2 regions of the Streptomyces sp. KLMMK genome follow, and region 1 is predicted to be linked to the other one. Evidence: riboswitches for the same ligand, from Rfam matches in the RefSeq annotation. Region 1 holds a riboswitch; the other holds the start of a gene.
What was found. Region 1 has a riboswitch for glycine ahead of gcvT (glycine cleavage system aminomethyltransferase GcvT). Riboswitches for the same ligand answer to the same signal wherever they lie in the genome.
Positions count from the first base shown of each region.

Region 2: linked by a shared signal. The riboswitch ahead of gcvP (aminomethyl-transferring glycine dehydrogenase) and the one ahead of gcvT (glycine cleavage system aminomethyltransferase GcvT) in region 1 are both predicted to bind glycine.

Region 1 is NZ_JBAMDC010000178.1:230-3,630, forward strand. It holds partial or broken gene V7793_RS22705 (SseB family protein) at 1-163, opposite strand, end outside; gene V7793_RS22710 (hypothetical protein) at 452-1,000, shown strand; gene V7793_RS22715 (AAA family ATPase) at 1,017-1,727, opposite strand; glycine riboswitch at 1,893-2,000, shown strand; gene gcvT (glycine cleavage system aminomethyltransferase GcvT) at 2,151-3,266, shown strand; gene gcvH (glycine cleavage system protein GcvH) at 3,367-3,401, shown strand, end outside.
Region 2 is NZ_JBAMDC010000150.1:4,276-7,676, forward strand. It holds gene V7793_RS21005 (DNA polymerase IV) at 1-1,246, shown strand, start outside; partial or broken gene V7793_RS21010 (PRC-barrel domain-containing protein) at 1,201-1,560, opposite strand; glycine riboswitch at 1,648-1,758, shown strand; gene gcvP (aminomethyl-transferring glycine dehydrogenase) at 1,946-3,401, shown strand, end outside.

The sequences.
Region 1 (3,401 bases):
GGCTGCGGCCGAGGGCCTCCACGATGCGGGGGCCCGCGCCGGGCGCGCCCACGGAGGCGGCGAGCACCTCTTCGAGTTCATTGGCGGGCCAGCCGGGCGGGGCGGCCGCGGGCGCGCCGCCGCCGGGGGCCGGACTCCAGCCGTACTGCCCGGGGATGCTCATCTCGTCCAACTCGTCCAATGCCGCCCAACCACTCTCGACGAAGCCGCACATGCACCCTAACGGCTGTACCCCCGCCGGCTCCTGCCGGCTGCCGAAATCGCCGGTGATGTCCCAGGTCAGGGCGGGCCGTACGGGAGTCCGCCCCCTCCCGTCGCGGCACTGGCCGTAGCCACCGGGTTGCACAGGGACACCGCAGGTCACACGGTGATCGGGCAGCTGCCCTGCAGCGCCACCGGCTCCGCCGCCCCGCCGGCCGGCCGGCTCCTCGCACCGAAGGGAACCTCCAGCATGCGTGTCAACAAGTTCGCCACCTCGGCGATAGCCGTCGCCGCCTGCGGCTCCGTGGCCCTCGCCGTCGCGGGCCCCTCCCTGGCCGCCGTGAACGCGCCGGACCCCGACATGTCCGTCGTGCTCCCGGCCACCGGACCGAAGTCCGCGGCCGCCGTCCACCAGCAGCTCGACGCGGTGGGACAGCTGGGGGAGGCGCTCACGCTGGTCTCCCGGATCGGCAAGGAGGCGCAGTCCAGGACGCCGGACGCCGGCGCGCTCAAGGAGATGCAGCAGCGGCTGCGGTCGTCGGCGAACCGGCTCGCCGACTCCCTCCGGAAGTCCCCGCCCTCCTCGGGGCGCCCGGCGGTGGCTCCGCCGGACGACGTCCACGACCTGCTGAAGAAGCTGCAGAAGGCGATCGAGAAGCTGATCGGCGCGGCGACGAGGAACGACTCGGAAGGCGTCCAGTCGGCGATCACGGAGGCCCTCGCCGTCGTGAAGGACCTCCTGGCGAAACTCCCCCTGACGGAAGACGGCTCGACCCTGCCGGCGCCCCTGCCGCTGTAGGCGGCGCCGGGCGCGCCTACTCGAAGGTGATCCTCCGCAGCGCGTCCACCGCCCCGCGGTCCAGGAGGACCACCGAGGCGACCCCTGCCGGCAGGCGCCCCGGGCGGTCCGCGACCGGCGGGCCCGGGACCGGCGGCTCCGCCACCGACGCGAGCAGCCGGGCCATCGCCCTCCGGTGCCGGCGGAAGGCGTACGGCGAGACGCCGCGGCCCCGCGCCGCCTGCCCGGCCAGGGCGGTGCCCGGCGGCACGTCGAGGAGGAGCAGGTGGGCCGCGCCGCCCCGGCGCCGTGCGTCACGCGCGATCCAGCGGCGGACCCAGCCGCGCTGCCCGCAGTCGTGCACGACGGCGCTCGCGGTGGAGCGCAGGGCGCGGCGCAGCGCCGCGTAGTGCGCGAGGCGGGCGAAGGGCCGGTAGGCCGCGTACGGCAGCCAGCGGGGTGCGTGCCGCTCCAGACGCTCCCGGGCGTCCTGGGAGTCGACGCACCAGACGATGCCGTCCTGCGCGTCCAGCACGGACACGGCCCGCCGGATGAGCGTGGACTTCCCGCTCCCGGGCAGCCCGGAGACGATCAGCACGTCCCCCGCGGGGAAGCGGAGCTCCCCGCGGCCCGCTCCGGAGCGCAGGTCGAGGACCCCCGCCCGCGGCCGCGCCGCGCCGCTGTCCGCCGCGGCCGCGCCGTGCGCCCGCGCGGGCCCGGCCGTCCCTGCTGTCGGTGCTGTTCCCATCCGTTCCGCCCCTCCCCCGGCCCCGGTCACTGCCCGTCACCGCCCCCTACCCACAGAACGTAAAAGAAAGGTAATCGAATTCGGGGGCCGCCAGGCAGTCCGTAACGCGCCTGTACGTGCAATGATGTGCGCGCCAACTGCGTATCCAACTGCATACCGGCCGCTCGAATCCGCGCGGGAGAGTCCCAGGCTGCACGCTACGCCGTGTGCGCTGGGCGCCGAAGGAGCAAGTTCCTCCCTTGAATCTCTCAGGCCCCGTACCGCGCGGACGAGGCAGATCTGAAAAGCGGGCCGCACCGTGCGCGGCTCCACCCAAGGTGCAAGCCGGACCCCCCGCGTGTCGCGGCGGCTCCCGGTGAACCTCTCAGGTTCCGATGACAGATGGGGAGGACGTCCTCACTGCCATGTCCGGGAGCCCACACCATGACCGACACCTCTCGCCGCACAGCCCTCGACGCCCTGCACCGCGAGCTCGGCGCGACCATGACCGACTTCGCGGGCTGGGACATGCCGCTGCGCTACGGCAGCGAGCGCGACGAGCACGTCGCGGTCCGCACCCGCGCCGGTCTGTTCGACCTCTCGCACATGGGTGAGATCACCGTCACCGGCCCGCAGGCCGCAGCCCTGCTGGACTTCGCCCTCGTGGGCAACATAGGGAGCGTCGCCGTCGGCCGCGCCCGCTACACGATGATCTGCCGCGAGGACGGCGGCATCCTCGACGACCTGATCGTCTACCGCCTCGCCGACGCGGAGTACATGGTCGTCGCCAACGCCTCCAACGCGCAGACCGTGCTGGACGCGCTGACCGAGCGCGCCGCCGGCTTCGACGCGGCCGTCCGCGACGACCGCGACGCCTACGCCCTCCTCGCCGTCCAGGGCCCGGCCTCGCCGGCCATCCTGAAGTCCCTGACGGACGCCGACCTGGACGGCCTGAAGTACTACGCGGGCCTGCCGGGCACCGTCGCGGGCGTCCCGGCCCTGATCGCCCGCACCGGCTACACCGGCGAGGACGGCTTCGAGCTGTTCGTCGCCCCGGACGACGCCGTGAAGCTGTGGCAGGCCCTCACCGAGGCGGGGGCCGGCGCCGGCCTCGTGCCGTGCGGGCTCTCCTGCCGCGACACGCTGCGCCTGGAGGCGGGCATGCCGCTGTACGGGCACGAGCTGACGACCGCGACCACCCCGTTCGACGCGGGCCTGGGCCGGGTCGTGAAGTTCGAGAAGGAGGGCGACTTCGTGGGCCGCGCCGCGCTGCAGGCGGCCGCGGAGCGCGCCGAGGCGCAGCCGCCGCGCAAGCTGGTCGGCCTGATCGCCGAGGGGCGCCGCGTGCCGCGCGCCGGCTTCTCGGTGGTGGCCGGCGGCGAGGTCGTCGGCGAGGTCACCTCCGGCGCCCCCTCCCCCACGCTCGGCAAGCCGATCGCCATCGCCTACGTGGACGCGGCGCACGCCGCCCCCGGCACGCAGGGCGTGGGCGTGGACATCCGCGGCAGCCACGAGGCCTACGAGGTCGTCGCCCTGCCCTTCTACAAGCGGCAGCGTTGATCTTCCCCGTGGCTCGCCCGGGGGCTTCCCTGCCCTCTTTCATCTCCCTCTGTCAAGACCCGTTGCACAAGCACTCACGCGCATCCAGGAGAATCTAGCCATGAGCAACCCCCAGCAGCTGCGCTACAGCAAGGA
Region 2 (3,401 bases), on a different contig from region 1:
GCTGAGCCTCGACGAGGCGTTCGTGGACCTGGAGGCCGGCGGCGTCGAGCCCACGCCGGCGGCCGTGCGGGCCGTGGGGGAGCGCCTGCGGCGGGACATCCGGGCGGCCACGGGCCTCAGCGGCTCGGTGGGGCTCGCCGGGTCCAAGATGCTCGCGAAGATCGCCTCCGAGGAGGCCAAGCCCGACGGCCTGGTGCTCATCGAGCCGGGCACCGAGCCGGAACTGCTGGGCCCCATGTCCGTGCGCGTCATTCCGGGCGTCGGCCCGGCCACCGCCGAGACGCTGCGCCGGGCGGGCATCACGACCGTCGCCGAGACGGGCGAGGCAGGTGAGGCGGAGCTCGTGCGGCTCCTGGGCAAGGCCCACGGCGCCGGGCTGTACGCCCTGGCCACGGGGCACGACGACCGTCCGGTCGTCGCCGACCGGGACGCCAAATCCGTCTCCGTGGAGGACACCTTCGAGGAGGACCTGACCGACCGGTCGCGGGTGCAGACGGAGATCTCCCGGCTCGCCGAGCGGTGCGTGCAGCGGCTGCGGGCCGCGGGCAGGTCCGGCCGGACCGTGGTCATCAAGGTGCGCAGCTACGACTTCTCGACGCTGACCCGCTCGGAGACGCTGCGCGGCCCGACGGACGACCCCGCCGTGGTCAAGGAGGCGGCGGCCCGGCTGATCGACGGCGTGGACACCACGGCCGGGGTCCGGCTGCTGGGCGTCGGGGTCAGCGGGCTCGCCGACTACACACAGGAAGACCTCTTCGCGCAGGCCGCGAGCGAGGCGGCGGCGGTGGCGGCCGTTGCGGCCGCTACGGGTGCGGCGGAGGCCCCGCAGGGGCCGGGAGGGGTGCGGGGGGAGGCGGTGGGCGCGGAGGTGAAGCCGCGGCGCTGGCTGCCGGGGCTGGACGTGCGGCACGCCGAGTACGGGGCGGGGTGGGTGCAGGGGAGCGGCGTCGGCCGGGTCACCGTCCGTTTCGAACAGCCCTGGTCGGAGCCGGGCCGGGTACGGACCTTCGCGGTCGACGACCCCGCACTGGAGCCGGCGGATCCGCTGCCCCTCGTACGTCAGGAGCCGGGGGCGGGTCAGCTTGCCGAGCCGCCGGCGGACGGGCCGGCGCCGCGGGGGGCGGCGGATCCCGGCCCGGGGCCGGATCCCGGGCCCCGTTCGGGCGCGGATGCCGTGCCCCGGCCCGTTCCCGGTCCCGGATCCGATCCGGCCACCCGCCCCGGGCCCGGGATGTCCAGCCGGTAGTGGTGGTACAGCTGCAGTTCCTGTTCGGGTGACAGGTGACGGCCCACGCCGAAGTCGGGGGCTTCCTTGATCAGCGCCCGGTCGTACGCCGTGCGCAGGCTGTCTCCGGAGACCTCGCTGGTCGCCAGGGGGATGAAGGCGTCCCGCCGGAAGAAGCCGGTGCGTACGGCCGCCCACAGCGGCTCCCCCGTGGCGTCGTCGAGATAGACCTCGTCCACCGTGCCGATCTTCGCCCCGTCGCGGTCGAAGACCTTCCGTCCGATCAGGCTCCGGGGATCGATGTCGCTCTGCACGGTTCCTCCCTGTATCGGCATCTCCCCCCACGTAAAAACACAAAGCGAGAAGCGGCCACTCGGGAGATCCGGCGGGAAAGCCGCGCTGGTAGGCTGGCGAATGGCCGCAGAATCCGTGCGGGAGAGTCCTCCGGCAGCCCACCCCAGTGGGGCCGACGGAGGCGCCGAAGGAGCAAATCCTCCCCGGAATCTCTCAGGCACCCGTACCGCATGGACGAGGTCACTCTGGAAAGCAGGGCGGGCCCGGTCAGTCAAGCGCCGAAGCCCTTCCTCACCGACGGTGAAAGCCGGGCCGTGCGTTGCGGTCCGGTGAAGCTCTCAGGTTGAGATGACAGAGGGGGAGGCCGTCCGGGTACCCGCGCCGTGGTACCCCTCGCAGGTCGCAACGACCAGGAGGCCTCCGCAGATGACTGCCCACCGCATCGCCCTTTCCGACCTGGAGCGGGACACCCCGTTCGAGCGCCGCCACATAGGTCCCGACGGCGAGGCCCAGGCCAAGATGCTCGCCCAGGTCGGCTTCGGGTCGCTGGACGAGCTCACTGCCGCCGCCGTGCCGGAAGTGATCAAGAGCGTGGGCGCCCTGGCCCTGCCGGAGGCCCGCAGCGAGGCCGAGGTCCTCGCCGAACTGCGGACGCTCGCCGACCGCAACCAGGTCCTCGCCCCGATGATCGGCCTCGGCTACCACGGCACGTTCACCCCGCCGGTGATCCTGCGCAACGTCATGGAGAACCCCGCCTGGTACACGGCCTACACGCCGTACCAGCCGGAGATCTCCCAGGGCCGCCTGGAGGCCCTGCTCAACTTCCAGACCGTCGTCGCCGACCTCACCGGTCTGCCCACCTCCGGCGCCTCCCTCCTCGATGAGGGCACCGCGGCCGCCGAGGCCATGGCCCTGTCCCGTCGCGTCGGCAAGGTCAAGAAGGGCGTCTTCCTCATCGACGCCGACACGCTGCCGCAGACGATCGCCGTGATCGAGACGCGCGCCGAGCCGACGGGCGTCGAGGTCGTCGTCGCCGACCTGAGCGCGGGCATCCCGGACGAGATCGCCGAGCGCGGTGTCTTCGGCGTTCTCCTGCAGTACCCCGGCGCCTCCGGCGCCGTGCGCGACCTCCGCCCGGTGATCGGGCGCGCCCACGAGCTCGGCGCGATCGTCACCGTCGCCGCCGACCTGCTCGCCCTGACCTTGCTGACCTCGCCCGGCGAGCTCGGCGCGGACATCGCGGTCGGCACCACCCAGCGCTTCGGCGTCCCGATGGGCTTCGGCGGCCCGCACGCCGGGTTCATGGCCGTGCGCGAGCAGTTCGCCCGCAGCCTGCCCGGCCGCCTCGTCGGCGTCTCCGTCGACGCCGACGGCAACAAGGCCTACCGCCTGGCCCTGCAGACCCGCGAGCAGCACATCCGCCGCGAGAAGGCCACCAGCAACATCTGCACTGCCCAGGTGCTCCTCGCCGTCATGGCCGGCATGTACGCCGTCTACCACGGCCCCGAGGGTCTGGCCGCCATCGGCCGCCGCACCCACCGCTACGCCGCGATCCTCGCCGAGGGCCTGCGCGCCGGGGGCGTCGAGCTCGTGCACGGCTCCTACTTCGACACCCTGACCGCGCGCGTCCCGGGCCGGGCCGCCGAGGTCGTCGAGGCCGCCCGCGAGCGCGGCGTCAACCTGCGCCTGACCGACGCCGACCACGTCGGCATCGCCTGCGACGAGACCACCACCCGCGCCCACCTGGACTCCGTCTGGGCCGCGTTCGGGGTGACCGGCGACGTCGAGGCGCTCGACGCGGTGGCCGCCGAGGCCCTCCCCGAGGCCCTCCTGCGCACCGGCGACTACCTCACGCACCCGGTCTTCCACGAGCACCGCTCCG